4 regions of the Edwardsiella tarda ATCC 15947 genome follow, and region 3 is predicted to be linked to each of the others. Evidence: predicted binding sites of a transcription regulator. Region 3 holds the regulator's gene; each other region holds the start of a gene.
The links. Region 3 encodes PhoB, which activates phosphate uptake and scavenging genes when phosphate is short. Its sites were predicted from a motif close to CTGTCATAAAACTGNCNNAT; they were not measured.
Positions count from the first base shown of each region.

Region 1 (7,881 bases), 1.6 Mb from region 3:
GGACGGGCAGGCCACCTCGCAACGCTTACAGTTGGTGCAATACTTCAGCGCCTCATCATACAGTTGCGGATCTTTCAGACGCAGGCGCTCGCCATCCGGGCCGGCCTGCTTCGGGCCGGGATAGGCCGGGTTAACCTTCGCCACCGGGCAGTAGGTGGTGCACACGGTGCATTTGATGCATTGTTCAAAGCTGTTGTCAGCAGGCAGACTCATTGTGCCTCCTCCGCCAAGATCTGTTGCGCGGCGTGCAGGGCGGTAAGCAGGGAGACCCCTGCGCCACAGCCCTGATGGATCGGATCATAACCGCCCAGCACGGCGCCGGCGGCATACAGGTTATGCAGGGTCGCGCCATCGACGCGGGCGCGTTGGCTGGCGTCGGTACGCACCCCAAACTGGAGATAGGGTTGCGGGGCAAACATCGATGCCTGGCACCACGCGCCACGCTCGGCCTCCGCGATCACCTCCAGGCCAAACACCGGCTCGCGCACGCCGGCAAAGTCGGCGCGTAACCCGTTGCTAAAGAAGCTACCGCTAGCCAGCACCACATGGCGAGGACGCAAGGGGATGTCGCCGTGGTTGCGGGTATACAGGCGCGTCACGCGCCCCGCCTCACACTCGGCACTCACCACCGTGTCGCCCGGCATGATCAGGCCGCCCAACGCCTGGAAACGGCGACGCAGCTGCTGATGAATATGGATCCCTAACACCGACGGCGGCAGGGTCGGCAACAGCATCAACGGGCGTGAGACCGCCGCGCGTAGCTGCGCCAAGGCATCGTCGCAATCCACCCCGATACAGGCGGGCAGGAAGATGGCGTCAACGTCAGCCGCGTGGCGATTGAGTTCGTCGGCCAGCAGGCGGCGATTCTCCGCCACGTCGAGCACCCGGGCGATGTTGACCGCACGGAACTCGCTCGGGTTGGCGCGTAGGCGATCCAACGCCGGCAGCGTCAGCTCCACCACCTGGCAATGCGCCCCCTGCTCCTGTAGGGAACCCGCCACCAATTGCGGCTGGAAGTCGAGGAATCCCTCGATGCCCGCCACCAGAATGCGTTGCCACGGCAACGCGCTCGCCACATCGCTGACCGGCACCTCATTCGGGCTCAACCAAGTCAGGCGACGGGTCCCCAGCGGGGTTACCCGCAGGTGGTTGCGTCGATGATCGCCGACCAGCGCCAGACCGCTACGCTCCAGCAGGCGCTCGGCCTCCAGCGCATAACGGGAAAAGTGCTCGCCGCCCAGCAGGCTATAGGGGTGCTGCGGCGCCTGACGCTGCAGCTCGTCGATCGCCGCACGCGGCTCGGTGACCGCCGTACCATCCGGCAGGCGCGACAACAGATCGAAGGAGCCGGAGGAGAAGTGCAGCGCGCTCTGCCCGGCGCTGACGATGGCGCAACGCTGTCCGGCCTCCGCCAGGCGAATGCCGCACACCAAACCGGCCAGACCGCCACCGATCATCACCGTATCAAATTTCATCGTCATTCTCCCCACGCTGCGGCGGCACGGCATCCATACCGCACAACCCCTGATAAACCCAACTGGTAAATTCGCTTTCGCGCAATGCATCGCCCCAGGCGATCGGGCGGATCCCCTTCCAACGCTCGTTCAGGAAGTGAGAGAGCTGCTCGATGGATTGTTGCGGCGTGGTGACCTTAAAGCGATTCAGCAGACCGGCGGCGCGGCACGCGCACAGCTCGCCCTGGCAGGTCCCCATCCCCACTCGGGTACGACGGCGCAGATCCACCAGGTTATTCACCGTCAGGGAGTCGACCGCGTAGCGGACCTCACCGGCGGTCACCGCCTCGCACTCGCATACCAGGCTGCTATTCAACCGATCGCCGCTCAGCAGACGGTCGGCGCGATCGCCATGGCGATACACCGCCGAGCCGCGGATCGGCGCCGGTAGGGAGATCACCTTGCGCAGCGTCTCTTCAGCCGACTGTTCAGAGCCAGGCAGCGGCTCGCTGGCGGTGGTACAGGGTGTGGTGACGCCCAACTTCTCGCACACCTTATCCGTGGCCCATTCGGCCATCAGCCGGTAGGTCATCAGCTTGCCGCCGGTGATGGTGATGAACCCCTCCATCCCATCGCGCGCGGCGTGATCGAGCAGCACGATACCGCGGCTCACGTTACGACCGCTCGGGTCATCGTCGCTGGCCACCAACGGACGAACCCCGGCATAGGCGCGCAGGATGCGGGTTGCCGCCAGCTTCGGCGCCAACTTTTCGCCCTCACGGATCAGGACATCGACCTCCTGCGGCGTGACCAGCATGTTATCGATCTGATCGTAGTCGATATGGGTCGAGGTGGTGCCGATCAGCGAGATGGTGTCGCCCGGTACCAGGATGTCGGCATCCGCCGGCTTACGGCAGCGGTTGATCACCATGTTATTGATGCGGTGGCCGAGGATCAGCAGCGCCCCCTTGGCGGGGAACATCTTGATGCGCAGATCGGCGTATTCGGCGATGTGCTGCCCCCAGATCCCGGCGGCATTCACCACGATCTGCGCGTGAATGTCGTAGCGCTGCCCCGACTTATGGTCGAGAACGCGCACCCCGTTGACCCGATCGCCTTGGCGCAGCAGGCCACACACTTCGTGATAGGTCAGTGCCTGGGCGCCATGTTCGCGCGCATCCAGCATGTTGGCCGCCGTCAGGCGGAAAGGGTCGACCGTGCCATCCGGCACACGTACCGCCCCAATCAGACGCGGGTTAGCCGCCGGCTCAAGGCGCAGCGCCTCAGCCGGATCGATGGCCTGCGCCTCGATACCGGCGGCCCGGCAGGCCTCGACAAAACGCGGTTGATAGGCCAGATCGTCTTCCGGCAAGGTGATAAACAACCCATCGGTGCGCTCGACACAGTGGCGGGCGATGCGTTTTAGAATGCGGTTCTCTTCAATACATTCACGCGCTGATTCACCGTCGGTCACCGCATAACGGGCACCGCTGTGTAGCAAACCATGATTACGGCCTGTCGCGCCCGTGGCGATGTCGTGACGCTCCAGCAGAATACAACGCAGGCCGCGGCGCGCGCAGTCACGGGCGATACCGGCGCCGGTGGCGCCGCCGCCGATAATGACGACGTCAGTTTCCTGTGATGCGGGGCTCTGTAACATGAGTGGCTCCCAAGCCAAAGAGTGGTAATGCGCTTAGTAAGCCATATTGCGGACTAAAAATGTTTGATAAGGAGCAAATACGCGCACAAAACGAAAATAGAAAGACCATAAAAGCTCATCAATGTGATCAATATCACCCTAGCTAGACGCATATATCATACAAATTACCTTATTTTTTTACTCAATCGGTTAATTTGTCGCTCAATTTCATAAAAGTGTAACAATATGAGGACTCTCTCACAGTCTGATTGTTCGCAATTGCCTATCCTGCGCTCGAAAATGAAAACGAAAAGGGTATCTGGCGGCATAATTCACTGCTAGGCGCGCCTATTTTGTTTTTTTACCTATGAGCGTGTGCCTTAACCGATTTCACTGGGGAAGCGGATTTAGGACCAAACAAACAATAAATAACGTCATCGGAGAGAGTTATGTTAAGCATGTTTAAGCCCGCGGCGCATAAGTCGCGGTTGCCAGACGCGCAGATAGACCCGACCTATCGTCGTCTGCGCTGGCAGATTTTTATGGGGATCTTCTTTGGCTACGCCGCTTACTACCTGGTGCGTAAAAACTTCACCCTGGCGATGCCCTACCTGGTCGAGCAAGGCTTCTCCCGTGGCGATCTCGGTTTTGCCCTCTCCGGCATCTCCATCGCTTACGGCTTCTCTAAATTCATCATGGGGTCGGTCTCTGACCGCTCCAACCCGCGCGTCTTCCTGCCGGCCGGCCTGATCCTGGCCGCCGTGGTGATGTTGGTGATGGGCTTCGTCCCGTGGGCCACCTCCAGCATCATGGTGATGTTCGTGCTGCTGTTCTTGTGCGGCTGGTTCCAGGGAATGGGGTGGCCGCCGTGTGGCCGTACCATGGTGCACTGGTGGTCGCAGAAGGAGCGCGGCGGGATCGTGTCGGTATGGAACTGCGCCCATAACGTGGGCGGTGGCCTGCCGCCGCTGCTGTTCCTGCTGGGGATGGCCTGGTTCAACGACTGGCATGCCGCACTCTATATGCCCGCCTTCGCCGCCATCCTGGTCGCCCTGTTCGCCTTCGCCATGATGCGTGACACCCCGCAATCCTGCGGCCTGCCGCCGATCGAAGAGTATAAGAACGACTACCCGGACGACTACTCCGCCAAGGCGGAGCAGGAGCTGACCGCCAAGCAGATCTTCATGCAGTATGTCTTCCCCAACAAGCTGCTGTGGTATATCGCCATCGCCAACGTATTCGTCTATCTGCTGCGTTACGGCATCCTGGACTGGTCACCGACCTACCTGAAAGAGGTGAAACACTTCGCGCTGGATAAGTCCTCCTGGGCCTACTTCCTGTACGAGTATGCCGGTATCCCAGGGACCCTGATCTGCGGCTGGATGTCTGACAAGGTCTTCCGCGGTAACCGTGGTGCCACCGGGGTGTTCTTTATGACCCTGGTCACCATCGCCACCATCGTTTACTGGCTTAACCCGGCAGGTAACCCCAACGTCGATATGGCCTGCATGATCATCATCGGCTTCCTGATCTATGGTCCGGTGATGCTGATCGGCCTGCACGCCCTGGAACTGGCACCGAAGAAAGCGGCCGGTACCGCGGCAGGCTTCACCGGCCTGTTCGGCTACCTGGGTGGCTCCGTGGCCGCCAGCGCCATCGTCGGTTACACCGTCGACTTCTTCGGCTGGAACGGTGGCTTCATGGTGATGATCGGCGGCGGCATCCTGGCCGTCATCCTGCTGCTGGTGGTGATGATCAACGAACACAAACAGCATCTGCGCGAGCAAGCAGAGAAGCGAGCCTAAGCCTCAACGGCGGCGCCTCATGCGCCGCCCTGCTTAACCGAAGGCTGTGCCGCGCATGCGGGGTACAGCCTTTTTTGTAGCCTTAACCCCACCAGAGATAAGGATAATTCTATGAAAATTAATGCAATAGTAGCCAGTCTCCTGCTCGGCGGCACCTTGGCGATGAGCGCCTATGCCGCGAATGATAAAGTGGTCATCGCTCACCGTGGCGCCAGCGGCTATCTGCCGGAGCATACCCTGCCAGCCAAGGCGATGGCCTACGCCCAAGGCGCTGATTTTCTAGAGCAGGACCTGGTGATGACCAAGGACGATCAGTTGGTGGTGTTACATGACCACTATCTGGACCGGGTAACCGACGTCGCCGAGCGCTTCCCCAACCGAGCCCGTAAGGATGGCCGCTACTACGCCATCGACTTCACCTTAGATGAGATCAAATCCCTCAAATTCACCGAAGGGTTCGATCTCGAAAAGGGTAAGAAAGTACAGAGCTATCCGGGCCGCTTCCCGATGGGGAAATCCGACTTCCGCGTGCATACCTTTGAGGAGGAGATCGAGTTTGTCCAGGGGCTCAACCACTCGACCGGTAAGAACATCGGCATCTATCCCGAGATCAAGGCGCCGTGGTTCCACCAGCAGGAGGGCAAAGACATCTCCGCCAAGGTGTTGCAAGTCCTCAAACAGTACGGCTATAGCGCTAAGGATGACAACGTCTACCTGCAATGCTTCGATGCCAACGAGCTCAAACGTATCAAGCATGAGCTGATGCCGAAGAACGGACAGAACCTCAAGCTGGTACAGTTGATCGCCTACACCGACTGGAACGAAACCCAAGAGAAGAAGCCGGACGGTACCTGGGTCAACTACAGCTACGACTGGATGTTTAAACCGGGCGCGATGAAACAGATCGCCCAATATGCCGACGGCATCGGGCCGGATTACCACATGCTGGTCAGCGCCGACTCACGCAAGGGCGACATCAAGCTGACGGAAATGGTGAAGGAGGCGCATGCCAACAAGATGGCAGTCCACCCCTACGCCATCCGGGCCGATAAGCTGCCGGACTACGTGAGCAACGTCGACCAGCTGTATGAGGTGATCTACAACCAGGCGGGCGTCGATGGGGTATTCACCGACTTCCCGGACAAAGGCGTGCAATTCCTGCAGAAGCAGGGGCAGCATCAGTAAGTCATCACCGGGGGGATAGCGGCACCTCTCCCCTCACCTCGCATTGTGGCGGGTCGGGCGTCATCATCGCCATGCCTCAGCGACACGCTCCCCCGCCCACTCGCGCCGAGTGCATTCTCGCCAACGCGAGCACAGTCTCATCGATCAAAACTCTGCCATACTAGAGCACGGCGGCGCATCCCCTTCCCCTTTGCGCACGCGCCGCCCGCTAACCGGAGGCCCGCATGAAACTGATCGGCAGCTATACCAGTCCCTTTGTGCGTAAGATCTTTGTGCTGTTGTTGGAGAAGCAGCTCACCTTCGAATTCGTCAGCGACAACCCCTATCTCGACGACGCACGCGTGCTCGCCGTCAATCCGCTGGGTAAGGTTCCGGCCCTGATCGCCGACGACGGGGAGATCGTCTTCGACTCCCCTCTGGTCGCCGAGTACCTCGACGCGTTGACGGCGGCCCCCCGTTTCCTGCCGCAGGATCGTACCGAGGCGTTGCGTGTACGCCAGGTCGAGGCGCTGGCCGATGGGATCTGCGACGCCGCCGTCACCATCGTCCGTGAGCTACGCCGTCCGGCGGAGCGCCAAGATAGCGCGGAACTACAACGCCAACGCGCCAAGATCCAGCGCGGATTGGATGCGCTAGAGCGGCAGGTCGCCGAACGGCGCTGGCTGAATGGGCCAGAACTCAACCTGGCGGATATCGCCACCGGCTGCTGCCTGAGCTACCTCAACTTCCGCCGCGTCTATCCCAACTGGTGTGTCGGGCGCCCGGCCTTGGTCTGCCTGGCGGAACGTCTATTCCAACGCGACAGCTTCCTGCGGACCGTACCGCCTGCCGACTAAGGCAGACACCGGCGGCGGCATGTCACTGTATTCCTCCGCCGCCAGCCTTTATCATGGGGGAAATGTCGCCCAGCGTAGCTAGCAGATAAAGGTACGGAATAGTCCAATGAGTTCAGATCATCAGGCGCTTTACAGCCAGATCCCCGCGATCGACACCCTGTTGCGTACGCCGCCCTGCGTCGCCCTACAGGCGCAATACGGCAGTCAACTCGTGACCCAGACCCTGCGGGCGCTGCAACAGCAGGCCCGCGATGCCATTCAACAGCATCAGGCGTTACCCGACTGGTGCGTGGACTGGGCGCAGGCCTGTGCCAGGCAGATCACCGCCGCCCTCACCCCCGCCCTGCGCCGGGTGTTCAATCTGACCGGAACGGTACTGCATACCAACCTGGGGCGGGCGCTGCTGGCCGAGCAGGCTATCGCCGCCGCCAGCCAGGCGATGGAGAGCGCGGTCACCCTGGAGTACGATTTGGACGATGCCGGACGCGGCCACCGCGACCGCGCCATCGCCGAGCGGCTGTGCGCCCTGACCGGAGCCGAGGATGCCTGCCTGGTGAACAACAACGCGGCGGCGGTGCTACTGATGCTGGCCGCCCTGGCGCCGGGACGCGAGGTGATCGTCTCGCGCGGTGAACTGGTGGAGATCGGCGGCGCCTTCCGCATCCCTGACGTGATGACCCAAGCCGGCTGCCGTCTGCATGAGGTGGGCACCACCAACCGCACTCATCTGCACGACTACCGCCAGGCCATCAATGAACAGAGTGCGCTGTTGATGAAGGTGCATACCAGCAACTACGCCATCAGCGGCTTCACCGCCGCCGTCGGCGAGGCCGAGCTGGTCGCCCTGGGGCATGAGCATGGCCTGCCGGTGATCAGCGATCTGGGCAGCGGTTCGCTGCTGGACATGACCCGCTACGGCCTGCCGGCCGAACCGATGCCGCAACGTCTGCTGGCCGACGGCG
Region 1 is NZ_CP084506.1:420,174-428,054, reverse strand. Features, by position in the region: gene glpC (anaerobic glycerol-3-phosphate dehydrogenase subunit GlpC) at 1-213, opposite strand, end outside; gene glpB (glycerol-3-phosphate dehydrogenase subunit GlpB) at 210-1,475, opposite strand; gene glpA (anaerobic glycerol-3-phosphate dehydrogenase subunit A) at 1,465-3,114, opposite strand; gene glpT (glycerol-3-phosphate transporter) at 3,543-4,898, shown strand; gene glpQ (glycerophosphodiester phosphodiesterase) at 5,010-6,083, shown strand; gene DCL27_RS02025 (glutathione S-transferase) at 6,308-6,919, shown strand; gene selA (L-seryl-tRNA(Sec) selenium transferase) at 7,026-7,881, shown strand, end outside.
Region 1: a site for PhoB is predicted at 3,319-3,338, ahead of glpT (glycerol-3-phosphate transporter). Genes of this name have one in related genera too.

Region 2 (7,881 bases), 1.4 Mb from region 3:
TACTCAGATCGCGTCCACGACTACCGAGGTGAGTATAGATCGAGGCCAATACGGGGCTGGCGACCACCACCCAGAAGGGGTTGAGGGCCTGGAAGCTGACCGGGTTAATCGCGAAGCCGAGGATCTCATGACGCACGTTGTTGATGGCGAAGAAGTTGAGCGAGGTCGGCATTTGTGCGTAGAGGATGTAGAACAGTACGGCTTCGAGCATCAGGATAAAGGCGACGAACATACGGTTACGTCCCTGGGTATCTTGCTTGAAGGCCTCGCGGAAGAAAAAGTAGATCACGACCACGGAGACGGCGATCAACACGATGTTCGCTACGCCGACGTTATGCATCAGCCAGGCGCAGATAGCAATCATGACCACAGAGCCGGCCAGAACGAGCAACAGCTTGCCGTAGTTCAGAGGCAGATGGTCTGGCTCGGAGCCGAGGCTACGCACCATGCCGCGGCAGGCAAAGTAGACCAACAAGGCGACGATCAACCCTGCGCCGCACAGATTATAGGTCACGGCGTAGCCGAAGCGTTCGGCGATGATCGGTGCCAGGGAGAGCGAAATCAACGAGCCGATGTTGATCGACATGTAGAACAGCGTGAACGCCCCATCGAGGCGCGGATCTTTCGGCGGATAGCATTTGGAGAGCAGGCTGGCGGGATTGGCCTTAAATAGTCCGTTGCCGACGGCGATGGTGCCGAGGGCGACGAAGATCATCTGCGGTTTGAGCAGCGACATCCCGGTCATAAAGTAGCCCAGGGCCAGCACGATAGCGCCAAGCACCATGGTGCGTTTCGTCCCGAGCAGATGGTCACCGACGTAACCGCCGATAGAGATCAGGCCGTAGACCAAGGCAGCGAAGGCACCGAAGGTGATAAAGGCTTGTTCTTGGGAGAATCCTAGCTGTTTTACGAAGAAGACGGCCAGAATTCCTTGTACGCCGTAATAACCGAAACGTTCCCATAATTCTATGAAAAATATCATGAAAAATGGCTTTGGCTGCTGGAGCAAGCCCGGCGTGGTGGTGTTCATTGTGGTTGGCCTCAGATTATTGTTATGTTGGTAAAAGTGATTGCGTGATGCATAGGTACATCTTGATGAAATAGAATTCTATTTTATAAACAAATCTACTGTATTAAATGTGGTATTTAACCGTGATTACTAGATTATTATTTTGATTGTCGGTTAATTGAGCGCTTGTTCACTCTTTTGCTAAAAGTTGGCGGGAAAGAAACAAAAACGCCACGGCGTGAGCGCCGTGGCGGGGGGAAGAACCGGGGATATTAGTGCAAATTAATCGTCTTCTTCGTCTTTTAGCGGCACGATCAACATGTCGATATGCACGGTATTGATCAGCTGACGTGCGGAGGACATCAGCTTACTCCAGAAATCTTGATGATGGCCACACAGCACCAGGTCCATATCATACTTCTTGATGGCGTCGACCAAGACCTGACCGAGGTCACCGCTGCCGCTCAGGGTCTCGGTGATCGGATAACCGGCATGTTGAGATAACTCGGTTAAGGCGTGATGCGTCTCATCGGAAATACGCTTCTGCATATCCCCCAAGTTGACGTCGATTAGACCGGTATAAAGATCGGAGTAGTTGACGTCTACGTGGATCAACGAAACCTTCGCGTCGTAGGGGCGTGCCATGGACACGGCTTTTTCGACCAGTATGTTACTTTCCGGGGAAAGGTCTACAGCAACCAGAATGTGTTTATAAGCCATAAGAGCGCTCCTTCCTAAAGCCGGTTAACGGGTATCACAGGTTTCGTCTGCCACGGCGGGCGTGCTGGCGATACCTGTATAATAGCACTGTCCGGATCGTGAGATATGTCATACGGCTCACAGGGTCGTGGTCGCGTTGCTCACCCAGAGAAGACCGTGACCGGAAAGTGTTAGGCTGTGTCCCGCAATGGCGCCTTCGATGCACATACACCCTTGCGGGACATAGCCTAGTAATATGATTAACTCATTTTTTATAAGGATCACCGCAGGGTAAATCAAGCACTGTTTCCCGATTGCGTGCAAAAGTTGATTTACCCCCAAGATAATGCCGCCTCGGACGGCATTTTGACGGCGACTTCGCCGAATATATAATGAAATCTTTAACCTATAGCGTAGTGGATCCGCGCTCGCCAGGGCTGAAAGAAATAATTTTTGTGATCTTCGCACGCGTCGCCGCCAGATTTCCTACACTAATAATTGTACTCCCTCGGGCAGGGAATACCGTCTCTTGATGACAACACCATGGGTCGGCGGCACGCTACGCCGACATTGTCGAGTTCAGTATCGCGTCCTCGGCAGCGTTATGCCGTGAGGATGCCAGGAGGGGGAAATCATGATTAATACCGTCGCACTATTCTGGGCGTTGTTTATTGTGTGCGTAGTCAACATGCTACGTTATTACTCCTCTCTGCGCTCCCTATTGATAGTCTTGCGCGGTTGCGATCCCTTGCTCTATCAATATGTCGATGGCAGTGGTTTCTTTACCAGTCATGGTCAACCGAGTAAGCAGTTACGCCTGGTGCGCTATATCTATGAGCGTCGTTACAACGATCACCATGACGATGAGTTCATTCGCCGTTGTGAGCGGTTACGCCGCCAATTTATCTTGACCAGCGCCCTGTGCGGATTGGTTACCCTCGCCTTGATTGGGTTAGCCATCTGGCACTGACGAAATACGCGCGTTGCCTAACCGAGCGGATTGTTATAGGGTAAAAGGGAATCTTCCATTACGGATATCAATGACTATGTCAGTACAGCGTCGCCTGCTAAACCTACTTCTTCTCCTTAGCACCTAGGGCGGCCTGCTTACACCATCTATTTTCTCAGGGCCGCCGGATGGCGGCCTTGTTGTAGGTAAACCTCAAGACGTACTCCGGCGATTCCCCATCCAGCGGAGTGATGTTATGAGTCAAGTGTTAGACAGCTCACCGGCGGTGAGCCGCGTTCCCCAGTGGTCGTCGCGAGTGGGCCACATCCTGGCCGCCGCCGGATCGGCGATCGGGATCGGTGCCATCTGGAAATTCCCCTATGTGACGGCGACCAATGGCGGCGGTGCCTTCCTGCTGTTGTTCCTTCTGTTTAGCTTTACCCTGGGATTGGCGGTCTTTATGGCCGAGACCCTGCTGGGCAGCCATAGCCGTCAGAGCGTGGTGCAGGCATTCCGCCAGTTGTGCGGGCGTCATTGGGGGTGGGTCGGCTTGCTCGGTATCGTGACCAGTTGGTGCATCTACAGTTTTTATAGTGTGGTCGGCGGCTGGACAGTCGGCTATGCGTTGATGGCGGGGGCCGGGCGCTTGCAGAGCGACCATGCACAGGGATTTCAGGCGCTGTTCAGTCACTATATTAGTCATCCCTATTGGCCAGTCGTGACCCACCTGTTGTTCGCCGCACTGACCGCCTATGTGGTATTGGGCGGGGTACAGCGCGGGGTGGAGAAGGCGGTGAAGGTGATGATGCCGCTGTTGCTGTTGATCATGGTAGCGTTGATCGTCATCGCGTTGACCTTGCCGGGGGCCACCGCCGGCTTACGCCTGTTTCTGTGGCCCGACTTTAGCCATCTGAGCGGAAAAAGCGTCTTGGATGCGTTGGGCTTAGCCTTCTTTTCCCTGTCCGTCGGCCTGGGGATCCATACCACGTATGGTGCCTACTTGCCGAGTAGTGATGGCGTGGCGCGATCCAGCCTGTGGGTGGTGGCGCTCTCTTGTCTGGTCTGTGTGCTGGCCGGTTTGATGATCTTTCCGGCGCTGAGTGCCGCCGGTCTGGATCCGAGCGCAGGACCGGGGCTGACCTTTATGACCATGCCGGTCTTCTTTAGTCATCTGCCTTTTGCCTCACTGTGGGCGTCGGCATTTTTTATCTTGCTGTTGCTGGCGGCACTCTCTTCCTCTATCTCCTTACTGGAGCATATCGTGGCCTTCGCCTGTGGCCGCTGGGGATGGTCGCGCCGTAATGCCACTCTGTTGGTCAGCGCCAGCATCATGCTGGCAGGCATCCCGGTTACACTGTCGTTTGGCCCACTGGCGGATTACACCTGGGCGGGGCGCTCGCTGTTCGACTGGTTGGATTTTCTGACCTCTAACCTGATGATGCCGCTGTTCGCCATCGTCATCTGCCTGCTGTTCGGTTGGTCATCTCGACTGGAAGGGTTGTTGCCGTCGACTCTGTCGCCGCTGTGGCGCCGGGCGTTGCGTTTTACCTGGCGCTATGCGGCTCCGTTATGCATCGGGGTGATCTTGTTACATGGCGTGTGGTAAGAGGGGGCGCTGGGCGTGATCCTGTCGTTGTAGGTATCGCGTCGTACCAGGTGCGCGCCGATGCGCCTGAGGTAAAAAAAAGCCCGTCAATGACGGGCTTAGTCTTCATTAGCGGGCGTTTAGACGACGAAGGTTAACGCCAGCCAGTACAACAGACTGGAAATGACGATCGCCATCGGCAGGGTTAATACCCAGGCCAGCAGGATGTTTTTCACCGTCTTACCCTGCACGCCGCCGCCATCGACCAGCATGGTGCCGGTCACGGCCGAGGAGAGCACGTGAGTGGTGGAAACCGGCATCCCGGTATAGCTGGCGACACCGATGGAGATGGCGGCGGTCATCTGAGCCGACACCCCTTGTGCATAGGTCATCCCCTTCTTACCGATCTTCTCACCGATGGTCGTCGCAACGCGACGCCAGCCGACCATGGTGCCCAGCGACAGGGCCAGTGCGACGGCGACGATGATCCACATCGGAGCATATTCGACGGTCGCCAGCAGATCTTTACGCAGGTCGCCCAGGAAGCGTTTGTTGCTATCGCTGGTTTCCGGCAGTTTGGCGACCTTACCGGCCGTATCGGCCACGCACATCAGTAGGCGACGCATATGGCTGCGTTGATCGACGGTCAGTTGATCATAGTTTTGCAGATCGGCCAGCATACCTTGCGCACTGGCGATGGCGACTTGCGCCCGTGCCGGGTTGCAATGGAAGATCTTGCTGCCCTGTCCCTCTTCACTCGCCGGGATCTCCGGCTCGGTGTTGATGACATGGCTCAGGTCAGCCTGATGTTGGCGATAATACTGATCCAGATGGGTGATGGCATCGCGTGTACGGGCGATGTCATATCCGGTGGCATCCATGTTCATCACGAAGCCCGCCGGGGCGACGCCGATCAACACCAGCATCAGCAGACCGATCCCTTTCTGGCCGTCGTTGGCGCCGTGGGAGAAGCTGACACCAATGGCAGAGACGATCAGGGCGATACGCGTCCAGAACGGTGGCTTGCGTTTGCCGTCGATCTTCTCGCGCTCGGCCGGCGTCATATGGATGCGGCGACGCTTCTTGGTGCCGCTCCAGTAACGACGCAAACACCATACCATGAGACCCGCCAGCAGCAGGCCGACGATCGGCGAGATGATCAATGACAGGAAGATCTCAATCATCTTAGGGATATTGAGGGCATCGACCACCGAGGTGTGCGTCATCAGCGCGTTCGTGAGCGCGATACCGATGATGGCACCGATCAGGGTGTGCGAGCTGGAGGCCGGTAGGCCGAAGTACCAGGTGCCCAGGTTCCAGATGATCGCCGCCAACAGCAGGGAGAACATCATCGCCAAACCATGGGAAGAGCCGACGTTCAGCAACAGATCGGTCGGCAGCAGGTGAACGATGGCATAGGCCACGCTCAGACCGCCCAACATGACGCCGAGGAAGTTAAAAATACCGGACATTACCACGGCGATCTGCGAGCGCAGTGCACGGGTGTAAATGACGGTGGCGACCGCGTTGGCCGTATCATGGAAGCCATTGATGGCTTCGTAGAACAGCACAAACAGCAGTGCGAGGACTAACATTAGGCCAGTATGGAAATCTAGCCCTGCAAAGAGATGTAGCATATGCGTTACGCCAGTTTGTGGACATGAACGCGGCGCATTATCGGCGAGAAGACTGGCCGGGGAAAAGGAAAATATGACGTTTTTTTGATTTGCCGATGACAAAAGGAGGTATGAACTTAAGACTACTCTTAGTATTTCATAAAGTTATAAGCATTATGACAGTAAAAATTTTTTATATCATGATTGGCATTGTAATGGTATTTCTTTGTTTATTCGGCGAGTTACGCCGCTTTTCGCACCAATGTGGCCGATGCGCCGCGAAGCGGCGCATCGGTAGGATTAGAACCACTGACCGAAGCGGTGAATATAGAAACGCTTCATCAGCTGCGTCAGAACGCAATAGCTCAACAGGATGGCGACCAACCACGGGAAGTAGCTCAACGGCAGCGGTTGCAGGCCGATAAAGTGCCCCAGGGGCGAGAAGGGGATGTAGATCCCTAACGCCATGATGACACCGGTGGTCAGCATCACTGGCAGTGCGGCACAACTCTGGATGAAGGGGATCTTCTGGGTGCGCAGCATATGCACCACCAGGGTCTGCGACAGTAACCCCTCGATGAACCAGCCGGACTGGAACAGCGACTCATGGGCGATGCTGTTGGCGGAGAAGACGTACCACATCAGGGCATAGGTGGCGATGTCGAACAGGGAGGAGGTCGGGCCGATCCACAGCATAAAGCGGCCGATGTTTTTGGCATCCCACTTGCGCGGTTTGCGCAGAAACTCCTTGTCCATGCGATCCCAGGGTAGGCTCATCTGTGACAGATCATACAGCAGATTTTGCAGCAAGAGCTGGATGGCCAGCATCGGCAGGAACGGAATAAAGGCGCTGGCCACCAGGACAGAGAACACGTTGCCGAAGTTAGAGCTGGCGGTCATGTTCAGGTATTTGATGATGTTACCGAAGGTCTCACGTCCGGTGATCACCCCCTGTTCCAATACCATCAGATCCTTCTCTAGCAGGATGATATCCGCCGACTCTTTGGCGATATCGGTACCGGTATCGACGGAGATACCGACATCGGCATCGCGCAGCGCCGGCGCATCGTTGATGCCATCACCGAGGAAGCCGACGGTGTGGCCATTATTCTGTAATGCCTTGAGCACACGAGACTTCTGCAACGGACTCAGCTTGGCAAAGACGGTGCGTCGTTCGGCCTCATGTGCCAACTGTTGATCATCCAGTCGCTCGATATCGCTGCCGAGCAGAACCTCACCCGGCTCCAATCCCACCTCTTGGCAGATCTTGCCGGTCACGGTCGGGTTATCGCCGGTCAAGACCTTAACCATAACACCATTTTCGCGCAGAGCGTCGATCGCGGCGGCGGCGGACTCTTTCGGCGGATCGAGGAAGGTTAACAGGCCGCACAGGATCAGATCCCGCTCGTCGGCGATGCTGAGTGGGAAGGCGCAGCCATCGTGACCGAGATCGCGCGTACCGAGCATCAGGACACGGAAGCCTTGACGGTTATACGCCTCGGCCAGGGTTTGCAGCGCGTGGCGGCGTGCCTCATCCAGCGGCAGGATCTGGCCCCGCTCTTCGATATGGCTGGCGATGGCGATCATCTCCTCGACGGCCCCTTTGCAAATCAGGGTATGGTTGCGCTGCTCGTCGCTGACCACGATGGAGAGGCGGCGCCGGCTGAAGTCGAACGGCAGCTCGTCGATCTTGCTGTAGCCCGACATCGCATCGATGGCCGGATTACCCTGTCCACAGCGGATCACCGCCTTATCCATCAGGTTCTTCATGCCACTCTGGTGGTAGCTATTCAGCCAGGCCAGTTGCAAGACACGCGGATTCGCTTGGCCCTGGGTATCCAGATAGTGTTCCAGGATGATGCGATCTTGCGTCAGCGTCCCGGTCTTGTCGGTACACAGCACATCCATGGCGCCAAAGTTCTGGATGGCGTTGAGCCGTTTAACCACCACCTTGCGGCGCGACATGGTGATGGCTCCCTTCGCCAGGTTAGAGCTGACGATCATCGGCAGCATCTCCGGGGTC
Region 2 is NZ_CP084506.1:173,710-181,590, forward strand. Features, by position in the region: gene dtpB (dipeptide/tripeptide permease DtpB) at 1-1,030, opposite strand, end outside; gene uspA (universal stress protein UspA) at 1,292-1,729, opposite strand; gene uspB (universal stress protein UspB) at 2,343-2,678, shown strand; gene DCL27_RS00895 (sodium-dependent transporter) at 2,914-4,263, shown strand; gene pitA (inorganic phosphate transporter PitA) at 4,383-5,879, opposite strand; gene mgtA (magnesium-translocating P-type ATPase) at 6,159-7,881, opposite strand, start outside.
Region 2: a site for PhoB is predicted at 5,885-5,904, ahead of pitA (inorganic phosphate transporter PitA). Genes of this name have one in related genera too.

Region 3 (7,881 bases):
TCAGTTGCCGGTTGGCGAGATAGACCAGGTGATCCAGCGTCAGTCCTTGGGCGAACTTGCGGAACTTGTCACCGCTGCTGGAGCCGATCAACTGATTCAGATAGCCCCACTCTTGATACGCCCGCTCCCGTTGGCCGATCTCGTCGAGCCAGCCTTGTAGGCTGAGGCGCCGTTGTTCATCGCTGTGCAGTTGTTGCTGTCGCTCACCCAGCGTGCGGCCAAGTTGGCGGAGGCGTTGGGCCAGATCGGCGCAGCGTTGGCTCAGATCGGGGTCGTCCTCGGTGACGCACAGCGCCGCCGGGCGGGTCGCCTCGCCGTCCTGCCAGGCTTGGCGTGCCGCCGCCAGTAACGCCGCACTCTGCTGACAGCGGCGTTGGCCGTCGTCGCGCAGGGCGCCGAGGCGCTGCGACTCCTCCTGGCTCAATCTGGCGGCGAGGAACGCCGCCTCATCGTCGAAGGGGGAGGCGGCGAGCGCCGTCTGCCACTGCTGCTGTAATGTCGCGAGGCGTTGCGTCAAGGTGTGGTGGTGGTGTTGGGCCGCCGCCAGCTCACCGTTGAGTCGCTCATGCTGTTGTTGCCAGCGTAGGCTGGCGTGCTGTGCTTCGCTGACGCGCTGTTCCCACGCGTGTTCCTGGCGTTGCAGTTCCGCTTGCACCTGAGCGACGGACTGGCCATCGAGCAGGGTTTGGCGTTGCGCCTGCTGTGACGCGTGTTGTGCGACTAACGCCTGATGCTCGCGCAGCAACACCTGGTGGCGCTGTTGCAGCTCGTCGAGTTGTTGTTGGCGTTGGCGCCACTGCTCGTCGCAGGTCAGGCGTTGTTGTTGCAGCTGTTGTTCGCGCGCCTCGCCTTGTTGCCAGCGCTGTCGCTCGGCCCGGCGCTCGGCCAGCCAGGCCTCGCTCTGCTGCGCCGTGGGCACCTCGAGATCGCATTCGTCCAGATCGGCGCTGATCTGTCGTTGCAGCGTCTCCAGTTGCTGCGCCAGCGTGCGTCGTTGCTGTGTGCTCTCTTGTTGCTGGCGGGTTAACGCCTGCTGCTGTTGGGCCAATAACCCTAATGCATGTTGCGCCTGAGCCACGTTTAGGCTTGCCTGAGTCAGACCATCGTGTGCCTGGCGAAGGCGTTGTTCGAGCGTCTCGCCTTGGTGTTGACGCTGATCCAGCTCGCGCGCCTGAGCACTACATTGCTGTAGGTAGTCAGCGAGCGCCGTGGCCTCATCGAGAGGCAGCGTCACGGCGATCTCGGTGCAGTGCTGTTGCCAGCGCGCCCGGTGCTGCGTCAGGCGCTGTTTGAGCTGCTGGCGTTCGGCGCTCAGCTGGCTGTGTTGCGCGCTGATCTGACGGTCGCGCTCGCTCAGCGCGCTCCCCTCTTGCCCGAGACGCTCGACCTCCTGACTGAGGCGATCGCGCCGTTGTTGGCTCTCGTCGAGCGAGGGGCGCGGGGCATCGCTCGCCAGGGGATGCTCGGTGGCACCGCACAGCGGACAGGGCTCTCCGTCGACCAGATGGGCACGCTCGGCCTCCAGCGTGATGAGGCGTTGTTGGAGCGCGATCTGTCGCTCCAGATCGAGCAGATGCTGGCGCTTTTCGCCGTAGTGACGCCGTTTCTCTGCCAACTGTTGCGCCAGCTGTTGCTGCTCCTGCTGCAGCGCCTCCAGGCGCGAGGTGAGTGTCGCGATTTGGGCGATCTCTTGCTGCGCCAGGGGCTGCAGGGCGATCAACTGCTGACGGGCATCATCCCCCCGTTGCAGGGCGGCTCGCTCGCTGGCCAGCCGGGCAGGCGGATAGCGCCGTTGCCAGGCCTGTAGCTCGGCCTCCAGCGCCTGGTGAGCCTGGCGTAGCTGCTGTTCGGCCTGCTGCTGGGTGTGCAGCGCCTGTTGCTGCGCGGCGTGTTGACGCTGGATCTCGCTCGCCTCCGCCGCCTGGCGGGCTAGGAGATCCGCGTATCGCTGTGCCTCGGCGCTCAGGGTGGCGCGCTGTTCGAACCACACCTGCCAGCGCGCGAGGCGCTCGCTCCATTGGGCATGTGTACTCGTCGCCGCCCGTTGCCGTTGCAGGGCATCATATTCGTGCTGTAACGCCTGGCGTTGTGCCGCGAGTTGCTGTTGCTGCTGGTGTAGACGCTGCTGTTGCTCGAGGCTCTCTTGGCACTGTTGCGCGCGTTGCCGCTCCGCCTCCTCCAGCTTTCCGAGCGCGTGATCGAGCGGCACGACCTGTTGGTTAATCAACGTCTGCGTCGCGTCGCGCCGTTGGCGGAAGCACTGCTGCTCGTCGAGTGCCTGCTGTAATGCCTGCTGCAGGGGGGCCTGCTGGCGGTGTAGTGCCGCGAGTTGGTCGGCCAGTTGCTGTTGATGCTCGACGGCTTGGCGTAGATCCTGTTCGGCCTGAGTCCACCCTTGGTAGTGCGGGTGTAGACGCAGCGCCGGTTCGGCTTGCGCGAGACGTGTCAGTTGCGGCTGGATCGATAGCCAATGCTGCTGTTCCTGTGCCGCTAACGCTTCGGCCTGGCTCAGCGCCTGCCGATGCTCTTGTTGGCGCCGTAACCAGGCCTGTTGCTGTTGCGCCTGCGCGAGCTGAGCGCCTAACTGCTGCTCCTGCTGTTGTCCCTGTTGCAGCTCACCTTGCAGTGCGGCACGTTGCTCCTCGCTGAGCAACGCGACGCCGGCCACCCGCTCGCGCAGCGTTTCCAGTTCGAGCTTAGCCTGCTTAAAGTGTTCGAAGACGGCGCTGGAGAGTTGGCCGTAGATCTCGGTACCCGTCAGCTCCTCTAACAGCTCGGCACGTTTACCGGCATCGGCATTGAGAAAGGCGGCGAATTGCCCCTGGGACAGCATCATCGACTTGGTGAAGCGGCCAAAGTCGAGGCCGGTCAGTTCGGCGACGCGTTTTAGCTTGTCGTTGATCTTGTCACACAGGATGGTGCCATCATCGAGGCGAGCCAGCTCGGCACGGGGGGCCTGCAGCTTCCCATCCGGGCGCTGATTGGCGCGGCGCTGGCTCCAGAAGGCTCGGTAGCCGACCCCTTTGACTTCGAACTCGACCTCGGCCAGCGACTCGGCGGTGCCTCGGGTCATTAATTCATTCTGGCTGGCGGAGATGGTGTCCAGGCGTGGCGTCTGGTGATACAGCGCCAGGCAGATGGCGTCGAGTAGCGTCGTCTTCCCGGCACCGGTGGCGCCGGTGATGGCGAACAGTCCGCTGTCGCAGAATGGTGGGGCACTGAAGTCGATCTTCCATTCGCCGCGCAGCGAGTTGATGTTTTTAAAGCGTAGACTCAGGATCCTCATGCCGACGCCTCCCCAGGTTGGGCCAGTTCGATCTCGTGACACACCTGCTGAAACAGTTGCCGCGCGCGTGCCTGCTGTGTCGCATCGCCCTCTGACTCCAGCGCCAGGCGGCGATTAAAGACCTCGTCGGGCGTCAGTTCACTCAGGGTTTCACCCGCCTGCATGGTTAAGGCGCGTTGGCGCTGCTCTCGGCTGCGGCGTAGCAGCAGGATCTCCACCGGTAGGCTCGCCGCCTGCTGCTGCAAGGTGCGCTCGGCGTCGCTGAGCCAGCCGTCGCTATCGATCTCGATGTCTAGCCAGATCGGTTTCTCCGTCGCCTGGTCGCGTAATGCCTCCAGGGCGGCGCCGATCTCGGCCAGATTCCCCTTCAGCAGGCGCATCGGTTGGCTCTGGGGAACCGCCAGAGGGGTGATTGCCTGTAATCCCTGGGCGTTCAGCTCAACCAGGCAGACACTCTTGGCGCTGCCCAACTCGTCGAAACTGAGCGGGATCGGCGAGCCGCTGTAGCGAATGTGCTCGGCGCGGCCGACACGCTGTGGCCGGTGGATATGCCCCAGGGCGATATAGTCGGCTGGCGGGAAGGCGCTGAGCGGCAAGGCATCCAGCGATCCGATGTAGATGTCGCGTACCGATTCGGAGCGACTGGCGCCGATGGCGGTCAGATGACCGGTGGCGACGATCGGCAGATCCTGTCCCAGCGTCTGGCGTAGCGTCACGGCGCGTTGATACAGGTTCTGGTAGTGTTCGCTGATGGCGTGCTGTAACGCGAACTGTTTATCGTCTGCCGACTGACCGGCCTGGCTACGTAGCAGATCGCGCGGGCGGAGAAAAGGCACCGGACACAGGATGGCGCCGGGCGAGCCATCGCGCTGAGTGAGCAGCAGCGGCGCGTCGTCAGGCTGGGCATGGCTGATCACCTGGGTATGTAGGCAGGCCAACAGATCGCGCGACTCATTGAGGGTCGCCACGGAGTCGTGGTTACCGGCGAGGACGATCAGTTGGCAACCGCTCGCCTGGAGTGCCACCACGAAGCGGTTGTACAGCTCGCGGGCGTAGCTGGGGGGCGTGCCGGTATCAAACAGATCACCGGCGACGATGATGGCATCGACGCGATGCTGCTCGGCCTGTTGCTGCAGCCAGTCGAGAAATGCCCGGTGTTCATCGGCCCGGCTCTTGCCGTAGAAGTGCTGGCCAAGATGCCAGTCGGAAGTATGGAGTAGACGCATGGAGTCCCTTGGCAACGGGTGGCGTGCCCGCGTGGGCGGGCGGAAGCGATGGCGCTCAGTATACGCGGTGGGTATGGGGCGCGCCAAGGCACCCCTCGTCGAGGGCACACGGCATTACGCTTTTTTCATAAATCTGTCATAAAAATGACGCATAATTGCGGACGAATGACAATTACCTGGGAAGTCGATATGGCCAGACGCATTTTAGTCGTGGAAGATGAAACCCCCATCAGGGAAATGGTGAGTTTCGTTTTAGAGCAGAACGGCTATCAGCCGCTGGAAGCGGAGAGTTACGACGGTGCGTTGAGCCGGCTGTGCGAACCCTATCCCGACCTCATCCTGTTGGATTGGATGCTCCCGGGCGGCTCCGGCATTCAGTTGATTAAGCATCTGAAGCGTGAACCGGCCACGCGTGATATTCCGGTGATGATGCTGACGGCGCGCGGCGAGGAGGAGGATCGGGTGCGGGGCCTGGAGGTGGGGGCCGACGATTACATCATCAAGCCGTTCTCGCCCAAGGAGCTGGTCGCGCGTATCAAGGCGGTGATGCGCCGCATCTCGCCGATGGCGCTGGAGGAGACCATCACCCTACAGGGGTTGAGCCTCGACCCGGTCTCGCATCGGGTGATGGCCGATGAGGCGCCGCTGGAGATGGGGCCGACCGAGTTCAAATTGTTGCACTTCTTTATGACACATCCCGAGCGCGTCTATAGCCGCGAGCAGTTGCTCAATCATGTCTGGGGCACTAACGTGTATGTAGAGGATCGTACCGTCGATGTCCATATTCGCCGCTTGCGTAAGGCGTTGGAGAGCAGCGGCCACGATCGCATGGTACAGACCGTGCGGGGCACTGGCTACCGCTTCTCCGCCCGTTTCTGATTGCCGCAGGCGATGGAGTCCTGACTGTGCTTGATAAACTATCCTGGAAGACGCTGCTCGCCGAGCTGCTCTTGTGCTGTGTGCCGGCCTTGTTGCTCGGTGCGCTGTTCGGTTACTGGTCCTGGTTCCTGCTGTTGGCGCTCTGCCTGTTGTGGCTGTGGCAGGGGTGGAACCAATTACGCCTCTCGCACTGGTTATGGGTGGATCGCAGCATGACCCCCCCGAGTGGACGCGGCAGCTGGGAGCCCTTGTTCTATGGGCTGTATCAGATGCAGCAGCGCAATCGACGGCGGCGGCGTGAGTTGACGCTGTTGATTAAACGCTTCCGTAGTGGGGCGGAGTCGCTGCCCGATGCCATCGTGATGCTGACCGATGAGGGCAATATCTTCTGGTGTAACCAACTGGCCCAACACCTACTCAGCTTTCGCTGGCCGGAGGACAACGGTCAGAATATCCGCAACCTGCTGCGTTATCCCGAGTTTAGCGCGTATCTGACCTCGGCCGACTATAGCCAGCCGTTGACGCTGCACCTAAATAGCGGACGCTACATGGAGTTTCGGCTGATGCCCTATAGCGAGGGGCAGCTGTTGATGATCGCGCGTGATGTGACGCAGACGCGTCAGCTGGAGGGCGCGCGGCGTAACTTCTTCGCCAACGTCAGCCATGAGTTACGTACACCGCTGACGGTGTTACAGGGCTATCTGGAGATGTTCGGTAGCGACGAGATGCCGGCGGCCCAGCGCGAGAAGGCGCTCGCCACCATGCAGGCGCAGACGCGGCGCATGGATGGTCTGGTACAGCAACTGCTGGTGTTGTCGCGTATCGAGGCGGCGCCGCACATCGACCTCAACGCGCTGGTGGATGTACCGGCGCGGCTCCATCTGCTGGAGCGCGAGGCGCACTCCCTCAGCGACGGTCGTCACACCCTGCGCTTTATCATCGACGAGACGCTACGGGTACGCGGCAACGAAGAGCAGCTCGGTAGCGCGGTCTCCAACTTGGTGTATAACGCGTTGAATCATACGCCGCCGGGCAGTGAGATCACGGTAAGTTGGCAGCGTACGCCGCAGGGTGCGCGCTTCACGGTCCGTGATAATGGCCCGGGGATCGCCAACGAGCACCTGAGCCGTCTGACCGAGCGGTTTTACCGTGTCGATCGTTCCCGCTCGAGCCGTACCGGCGGTAGCGGATTGGGGCTGGCGATTGTCAAGCATGCCTTGCAGCATCACGATGCACAGTTGGAGATCAGCAGCATCGTAGGCCAGGGGAGCTGTTTCGCCTTCACCCTGCCGAGCCATCTGGTGGTGAGCGCCGATCCGCGCTGATGCCGCAGGGCGAGGCCGGTTCATCCCTCTCTTGCTCTTGGCGGGCTCAGCGTCCGCCTCCCTTTCTGCCCGGCGGGGGGAGCGGCGCTGGCCGTCATCCGACTCGCTGGGCAATGGTGCACGCAGCGGCGGCGTCTAGGCGGGGGTTAACTCCTCGATGATCAGCCCCCAGCCTTCGACATCGCGCCAATAAGCTTGCTCCTTCTCCAGATCTAACTGCATCAGGCTGTTTTGTCGCAGATAATGGGCGGGGAAGCGCAGCACCCACTGGAGTCCACTGGTTTCTAATTGGAGAGTCTGGGGTGGTGTGGTGGCCTGACGCTGGTTATTGAGTAGGGTCGCGAGGCGGAGGATCTGGATCAGCGGCAGATACTGCTTCTTCTTGAACAGGGCGAAGCGTGGCAGATCCGCCAGACGCAATGCCTTGCGTTGGCAGCGAACCAGCGTCGCCAGCATCAACTGCTGCTCCTGAGTGAAACCGGGGAGGTTGGTGTATTGCAAGATATAGGCGGAGTGACGCTGCATGCCGCTGTGGTTGATGCTCAGGCCCACCTCATGCAGCGCGGCCGCCCAGTTGAGCAACGCCTCCAGCTGTGGATGGGCCAGGCGCGGGTTTTGCGCCATCCACTGCGCGTACAGTTGACGAACGCTGGCCTGGACGCGCTGCGCCTGTTCGCGATCGATGTTGTAGTGCTCCGCCAGGCTATGCGCGGTACGGCTCCGGATATCCTGGTGGCGGAAGCGCCCCTCCATCTCATACAACACCCCTTCGCGCAGTGCGCCGTCAGACAGGCGCAACTGTTTGATCGCCAAGGCATCGAACACGCCGCAGAGGATGGCGAGGCCGGGGACGAAGACCTGGCGCCGCTCCTCGGAGAGGCCGGGTAGGCGCAGCGCATCGACCCGTGGGTAGCGCAGCACCTCGTCGCACAACATCGCCAGCCGCGCCGGGGTGATTAACCCATCCTTCTCGCCCATCGCCACCAGCACCTCATAGGCCGCCTTGATCGAACCGGAGGCACCCAACGCGGCATTCCACCCCTGAATGCGATACTGCCAGGCCATATTCTCCAGCTTCTGCGCCGCCGCCAGACGGGCACGCTGGAAGTTGGCGGGGGTAATCACCCCACCGGCGAAGAACTGTTGGGCGAAGCTGACGCAGCCC
Region 3 is NZ_CP084506.1:2,451,323-2,459,203, reverse strand. Features, by position in the region: gene DCL27_RS11435 (SbcC/MukB-like Walker B domain-containing protein) at 1-3,286, opposite strand, end outside; gene sbcD (exonuclease subunit SbcD) at 3,283-4,512, opposite strand; gene phoB (phosphate response regulator transcription factor PhoB) at 4,702-5,391, shown strand; gene phoR (phosphate regulon sensor histidine kinase PhoR) at 5,418-6,716, shown strand; gene ppx (exopolyphosphatase) at 6,852-7,881, opposite strand, start outside.

Region 4 (7,881 bases), 1.1 Mb from region 3:
GGGCGGCGGATTGAGGCGGTACATCCCGATCACCTGTATGAGGTTGAGGGCGTGAATAACCGCTTGCAACTGGCTGGCTTGGAGCGAGCTTATCAGCAGCAGCAGGCGCAGCGTCTGTTGTTAGCGGGCGTCATGTTGCTCGACCCGGCGCGTTTCGATCTGCGCGGGGAGTTGTGTCATGGACGTGATGTGATCATCGATACCAATGTGATCATTGAGGGTAAGGTGACATTGGGTGATCGGGTGCATATCGGCAGCGGTTGCGTGCTGAAGGATTGTCAGATTGCCGCCGATAGCGTGATCAGTCCCTACACGGTGATCGAGGGGGCGGCGCTCGCCGAATCCTGTACTGTGGGGCCATTTGCGCGCCTGCGCCCCGGTGCCCGTTTGGATGCTCAAGCGCATGTGGGTAACTTCGTCGAAATGAAGAAGGCGCATTTAGGCCATGGTTCTAAAGCCGGTCATTTGAGTTACCTCGGGGATGCGCAGATTGGTGCGGGGGTGAATATCGGCGCCGGTACGATCACCTGTAACTATGACGGTGCCAATAAGCATCAGACGGTGATCGGTGATGATGTATTTGTCGGTTCCGATAGCCAACTGGTGGCGCCGGTTACCATTGGCCGCGGCGCGACCATTGCGGCGGGTACAACGGTAACGAAAGACGTTGGCGACGATGAGTTAGTCCTTAGCCGGGTGAAACAGTCACAGATCCGCGGTTGGAAACGGCCGGTGAAGAAAAAATAAGCGCGATCGCTGCGGCCTGACGGCCGCAGCGGTTTTGCGCTGTACTCCAAGCAGGAGTACAGCGCAAAACATAATAACGCGCCCTACAACAGATAAGGCGTGGCCCCACTCTCTACAAGGCTCGGGGCAACGACGTAATACGTCGTTTATCAATCAGATCGATACGGGCATCGACAAACCGCCTTGGTGGTTTTGTTATAGGAATTAAATCGTATGTGTGGAATTGTTGGCGCAGTGGCGCAACGTGATGTCGCAGATATTCTGTTAGAAGGCCTGCGCCGTTTAGAGTATCGCGGTTATGACTCGGCGGGATTGGCGATAGTCGATTCTCAAGGCCATGTACAACGTTTACGCCGAGTCGGCAAGGTCAAGGCATTGAGCGATGCTGTCGCCCTATCTCCGATGATCGGGGGAACCGGTATTGCCCATACCCGTTGGGCGACTCATGGTGAGCCGAGTGAACAGAATGCGCACCCCCATGTGTCCGGCCACATTAGCGTGGTACACAACGGTATCATCGAAAATCATGAAATACTGCGCGCGCAATTGATCGAGCGTGGTTATCACTTTACCTCTGAAACCGATACCGAAGTGATTGCCCATTTGGTGAACTGGGAGCAGCGTCAAGGCGGATCCCTGTTAGAGGTCGTTAAGCGGGTGATCCCACAACTACGAGGTGCTTACGGTACCGTCGTCATGGATAGCCAACAGCCTAACGTACTGGTCTGTGCACGCTCCGGTAGTCCATTGGTCATCGGTCGCGGTATGGGAGAGAACTTCCTCGCCTCCGATCAGCTTGCCTTGCTACCCGTAACGCGTCGCTTCATCTTCCTGGAAGAGGGGGATATTGCCGAGGTGACGCGTCATAGCGTGACCATTTTCGATGCGAGTGGTGCGGCGGTAGAACGCGCCGAGATTGAGTCCAACGTGCAGTACGATGCTGGTGACAAAGGCAATTATCGTCACTACATGCAAAAGGAGATCTATGAACAGCCTCAGGCCATTAAAAATACCCTTGAGGGGCGTTTTAGCCATGGCTGCATCGATCTGAGCGAACTGGGTGAGGCAGGGGATCGCCTGTTATCACAGGTGGAGCATGTGCAAATCATCGCCTGCGGCACCTCTTATCATTCTGGCATGGTGGCGCGTTATTGGTTTGAGGCATTGGCCGGTATTCCTTGTGATGTGGAGATCGCGTCGGAGTTCCGCTATCGCAAGTCTGCGGTGCGCAAGAACAGCCTGATCATCACGCTATCTCAGTCCGGTGAAACGGCTGATACTCTAGCGGCGTTGCGTCTGTCAAAGGCGATCGGCTACCTGGGATCGCTGGCGATTTGTAACGTCGCCAGTTCATCGCTGGTGCGTGAGTCCGACCTGGCATTGATGACGCGTGCCGGTACCGAGATCGGTGTGGCTTCAACCAAGGCCTTCACCACGCAATTAACGGTGTTGCTGATGCTGGTGGCGCGTATCGGTCGTCTGCATGGTATGGCTGCCGATATCGAGCATGATATTGTTCATGCGCTACAAGCCTTGCCGAGCCGTATCGAACAGATGCTGTCGCTGGATCGTAGCATCGAAGCGTTAGCTGAGGAGTTCCTGGATAAGCATCATGCATTGTTCTTAGGGCGTGGTGATCAGTACCCGATCGCGATGGAAGGTGCGCTGAAGCTGAAGGAGATCTCCTATATTCATGCCGAAGCCTACGCCGCTGGCGAGCTGAAGCATGGTCCATTAGCACTGATCGATTCCGATATGCCCGTGGTGGTGGTCGCTCCGAACAATGAACTGTTGGAGAAACTAAAATCCAACATTGAAGAGGTGCGCGCCCGCGGTGGTCTGCTGTACGTTTTCGCCGCCCAAAGCGCCGGGTTTAGCGAAAGTGAAGGGATGCGTATCATTGCGTTGCCGCATGTAGAAGAGGTGATCGCGCCGATTTTCTACACGGTCCCATTACAGCTGCTTTCGTACCATGTTGCATTGATCAAAGGTACTGACGTAGATCAGCCGCGTAATTTGGCTAAATCTGTCACCGTTGAGTAAGTCTTCGTCTGTGATGATAAGGGGATGAGTATTCATCCCCTTTTTTAGTGGCGCTCTGCAAGCGTGCGTTAGCGGGCTAACGAAGCGAAGAGATAACGTAACCACCACAGCGGTTTCCACCAACGTTTTTGCTGCGGCAACGTTACCGGGAATAGATTATGACGGTAGATGATACGCCATTCAAAATTAAGGAACATACGACTGTGCCCATATTCATCGCCATAGTTTTCACACTCATACCGTTTTTGCCGATCGATCGGTGTATTCGCCGATAAGTCACGCTCTAGACTATGATAGCTTTTTTCACGATCTAACTTTCTTTCATAACAGACAAACTTTTTAGGCAAATATTTCTGTCGAGAACCATGGTATTTGTGATATTTAACAAAGCGATAGTCTTCCGCACCATAATTCCCAGCGAACTCTTCGTCATAGCCAAAGTGACGGAAGAAACGCGCTCGCGACATAAAAAAGAGATTGGAATGGCCTTTGTAGAGGCCACGCTCATCGCTGCGGCGATAAATTTTATAAAAATTTCTACCTGGGTTTTTAGTTTTAATTAAATAGCTTAACGTCTCTTCGGGTAGTTCATGGTCAAGATCAGTGAGCAATATCTTATCTGACTTTGCATAGGTCACACCGAGATTGCGCGCTCCGGCTTGGTTCCACTTAATATCTTCAGTAATTTTTAGCCAGGTAATGTTTAAATCAAACTTTTCAATTTGATAAGAAATCGGTGAGCCATCATCGATGATAATAAATTCAATTGCGCTACGCAGGGATAACGGTAGTTGCTCATACTTTCTCAACAAAGAAAATATAGATTCAAGACTTTTCTGATTGCAATAAAAATGTGTCACATAAGACAGTTTAATATGTTGCTTATCGTTATCTTGGTGAATCATTTATTAGTTACCCTGTAAACATATCTTATGATATAGAAAATTTTTATATTATCCCATGAATGGTTAGCAATATCATCAAAGAGATAGATGATTATCTGATCGTAAATGTGATACTGTCTAGAAAGTTGCATAAGAAGCTTATCCTCGCCACTGGGCTGTCGTTCATAAACGTGGTCGTCTCGGATGCTCCTCTGACTTCTTCTCCTCCTTCTCCCTCCCACGATCAACTGTCATAAAACTGTCATAATCCATACATTTTACTGTCATCAAACTGCCTTATTTTGCTTCCTGCACCATACTTGATCCGATTGTTGATACGTTAGCTTGATAACGCTTCCCTGGAGGGAATATGAAACTGATGCGTACCGCTGTCGCTGGGATTGTCGCCGCGACCGTCTCCTTGAGTGCCACCCCGGCCTTCGCCGCTGAGAGCCTGACAGGTGCCGGCGCTACCTTCCCGGCGCCGGTTTATGCCAAGTGGGCCGATTCCTACCAGAAAGAAACCGGTAACAAAGTGAATTATCAAGGTATTGGTTCTTCAGGCGGCGTGAAGCAGATCATCGCGAACACCGTCGATTTCGGTGCCTCCGATGCACCGCTAAGCGATGAGAAGCTGGCGGCCGACGGTCTGTTTCAATTCCCTACCGTGATCGGTGGGGTCGTGATGGCAGTGAACCTACCGGGGGTGAAGTCGGGTGAGTTGACATTAGATGGTGAGACGCTGGGCGACATCTACCTGGGTAAGATTAAGAAGTGGAATGACGCGGCGATCGCCAAACTCAATCCGGGCGTTAAACTGCCGGATCAGAATATTGCCGTGGTGCGGCGTGCGGATGGTTCCGGTACCTCTTTCGTCTTTACCAGCTACTTGAGCAAAGTTAATCCGCAATGGAAGGCCGATGTTGGTGCCGGTTCGACGGTGAATTGGCCGACCGGTTTAGGGGGTAAGGGCAATGACGGCGTCGCCGCTTTTGTCCAGCGTCTGCCGGGCTCTATTGGCTACGTCGAGTATGCCTACGCTAAACAGAATAAGTTGGCGTACACCAAACTGGTTTCTGCTGATGGTCAAGCGGTTAGCCCGACGGAGGTCAGCTTCAGCAATGCGGCTAAAGGGGCCGATTGGAGCCGCTCTTTCGCTCAGGATCTGACGAACCAGGCGGGCGATAATGTATGGCCGATCACCTCGACGACGTTTATTCTGGTGCATAAGGCATCGACCAAGCCAAAGCAGACGGCTGAGGTACTGAAGTTCTTCGATTGGGCCTATAACGATGGCGCCAAGCAGGCCAATGCATTGGATTATGCCACCTTACCCGCGTCCGTGGTGGAGCAGATCCGCGCGGCCTGGAAGACGAGCGTCAAGGATAGCGGCGGTAACGCCCTGTATTGATGATTTTTCGGCACGCCCTTCCGGGCGTGCCCTATCATGATCGTTTAAGAAGAGATAGACATGGCTGATTCGCCTTCCGTTAATAAACAGCCGATGATGAGAGCGCCGAGTAAGCTCGGAGATGTGATTTTTGCGCTGTTGGTCAAGCTGGCGGCGCTGATCACGTTGTTGTTGCTGGGAGGCATCATCGTTTCCCTGATCATCGCCGCGCTGCCCAGCATGGAGAAGTTTGGCTTCGCCTTCCTGTGGAGCAAAGAATGGGATGCGCCAGCAGAGCAGTTCGGGGCTTTGGTGCCGATCTACGGTACCTTGGTGACCTCGCTGATCGCGTTGATCATTGCCGTCCCGGTCAGTTTCGGTATTGCGCTATTCTTGACCGAGTTGGCTCCCAACTGGTTGCGTCGTCCTTTAGGGGTGGCGATCGAACTGTTGGCGGCGATCCCCAGTATCGTCTACGGCATGTGGGGGCTGTTTATCTTCGCGCCATTGTTTGCCGAATATTTTCAAACCCCGGTGGGTGAATTGCTGGCTGGCATTCCCATCGTCGGTACCCTATTTTCTGGCCCGGCCTTCGGCATCGGCATCCTGGCTGCCGGGGTGATCCTGGCTATCATGATCATCCCTTACATCGCGGCGGTAATGCGCGATGTGTTTGAGCAGACGCCGGTGATGATGAAAGAGTCGGCTTATGGCATCGGCTGTACCACCTGGGAGGTCATCTGGCGCATCGTTTTACCCTTCACCAAAAATGGGGTGATCGGTGGCATCATGCTGGGTCTGGGGCGTGCGCTGGGGGAGACCATGGCGGTCACTTTCGTTATCGGTAATACCTACCAGCTGGATAGCTTCTCGTTGTATATGCCGGGTAACAGTATTACCTCGGCATTGGCCAACGAGTTCGCCGAGGCCGAGTCTGGGTTGCACACCGCCGCGCTGATGGAGCTGGGACTGATCCTGTTCGTGATTACCTTCATCGTGTTGGCGTTGTCCAAGCTGATGATCCTGCGCCTGGCGAAAAATGAGGGACGTTAAGATGGCAACGATGGATGTGCAAAACCCGCAGCAGCTGGCGGAGTCTCGTCGCCGCATGCAGGCTTGGCGTCGGCAGAAGAACCGCATCGCCCTGTGCCTGTCGATGGGCACCATGGCCTTTGGTCTGTTCTGGTTGGTATGGATCCTATTCTCTACCTTCACCCGTGGCATCGATGGTATGTCGTTGGCGCTGTTTACTGAGATGACGCCACCGCCGAATACCGAGGGGGGCGGGTTGGCTAACGCCATCGTCGGCTCCGGGTTGTTGATCCTGTGGGCAACGGTGATCGGCACGCCGCTGGGCATCATGGCGGGGATCTACCTGGCTGAGTATGGCCGTAATAGTCTGTTGGCTAACGTGACTCGCTTTATTAACGATATCTTACTGTCTGCGCCATCGATCGTCGTCGGTCTGTTCGTCTATACCATCGTCGTGGCGAAGATGCAGCACTTCTCCGGTTGGGCTGGCGTGATTGCGCTAGCGCTGTTGCAGGTGCCCATCGTTATTCGTACCACCGAGAATATGTTGAAGCTGGTGCCTGATAGCCTACGTGAGGCCGCTTATGCGCTGGGTACGCCGAAGTGGAAGATGATTTCGGCGATCACCCTAAAAGCGTCGGTCTCGGGGATTATTACCGGGGTACTGTTGGCCATCGCCCGTATCGCCGGTGAGACCGCGCCGCTGCTGTTTACGTCACTCTCCAACCAGTTCTGGAGCACCGACATGATGCAGCCGCTGGCTAACCTGCCGGTCACCATCTTTAAGTTTGCCATGAGTCCGTTTGCGGAGTGGCAACAGCTGGCTTGGGCTGGTGTACTGCTGATCACGCTGTGTGTCTTGCTGCTGAATATCGTGGCCCGCGTGATTTTCGCCAAGAAAAAATACTAATTTTGGGGTGCCGTCACGGCGGCACCGCTCACAGAGAGAAAAACGATGAGTAATGTAGTGACAGACACGACCAACAGTAAAATTCAGGTACGCGATCTGAACTTCTATTACGGTAAATTCCATGCGCTGAAGAATATCTCGCTGGATATTGAACAGAATAAAGTCACCGCCTTCATCGGCCCATCCGGTTGTGGCAAGTCGACGCTGTTGCGTACCTTTAACAAGATGTTCCAGCTCTACCCGGAGCAGCGCGCCGAGGGGGAGATCCTGTTGGATGGTCAGAACATCCTGACGGATAGCCAAGATGTGGCGTTGTTGCGCGCCAAGGTGGGGATGGTCTTCCAGAAGCCGACGCCTTTCCCGATGTCGATCTATGACAATATCGCCTTCGGTGTTCGTCTGTTCGAGAAGCTGTCACGCGCCGATATGGATGAGCGTGTGCAGTGGGCCCTGACCAAGGCCGCCCTGTGGAATGAGACCAAGGATAAGCTGCATCAGAGCGGTTACAGCCTATCTGGCGGTCAGCAGCAGCGTCTGTGCATCGCGCGCGGCATCGCTATCCGTCCGGAGGTGCTGCTGCTGGATGAGCCCTGCTCGGCATTGGATCCCATCTCGACCAGTCGCATCGAAGAGCTGATCACCGAGCTGAAGCAGGATTATACCGTGGTGATCGTGACCCATAACATGCAGCAGGCGGCGCGTTGTTCCGACTATACCGCATTTATGTATCTGGGTGAGCTGATCGAATTTAGCGATACGGATAAACTGTTTACCGCACCGGCACAGCGGCAGACGGAAGATTATATTACTGGTCGTTATGGCTGATGGTTGAGGAAGGGAATATGGATAATTTGAATTTAAACAAGCATACCTCC
Region 4 is NZ_CP084506.1:3,600,595-3,608,475, forward strand. Features, by position in the region: gene glmU (bifunctional UDP-N-acetylglucosamine diphosphorylase/glucosamine-1-phosphate N-acetyltransferase GlmU) at 1-747, shown strand, start outside; gene glmS (glutamine--fructose-6-phosphate transaminase (isomerizing)) at 961-2,790, shown strand; gene DCL27_RS16685 (glycosyltransferase) at 2,859-3,695, opposite strand; gene pstS (phosphate ABC transporter substrate-binding protein PstS) at 4,045-5,085, shown strand; gene pstC (phosphate ABC transporter permease PstC) at 5,146-6,117, shown strand; gene pstA (phosphate ABC transporter permease PstA) at 6,119-7,006, shown strand; gene pstB (phosphate ABC transporter ATP-binding protein PstB) at 7,052-7,831, shown strand; gene phoU (phosphate signaling complex protein PhoU) at 7,849-7,881, shown strand, end outside.
Region 4: a site for PhoB is predicted at 3,923-3,942, ahead of pstS (phosphate ABC transporter substrate-binding protein PstS). Genes of this name have one in related genera too.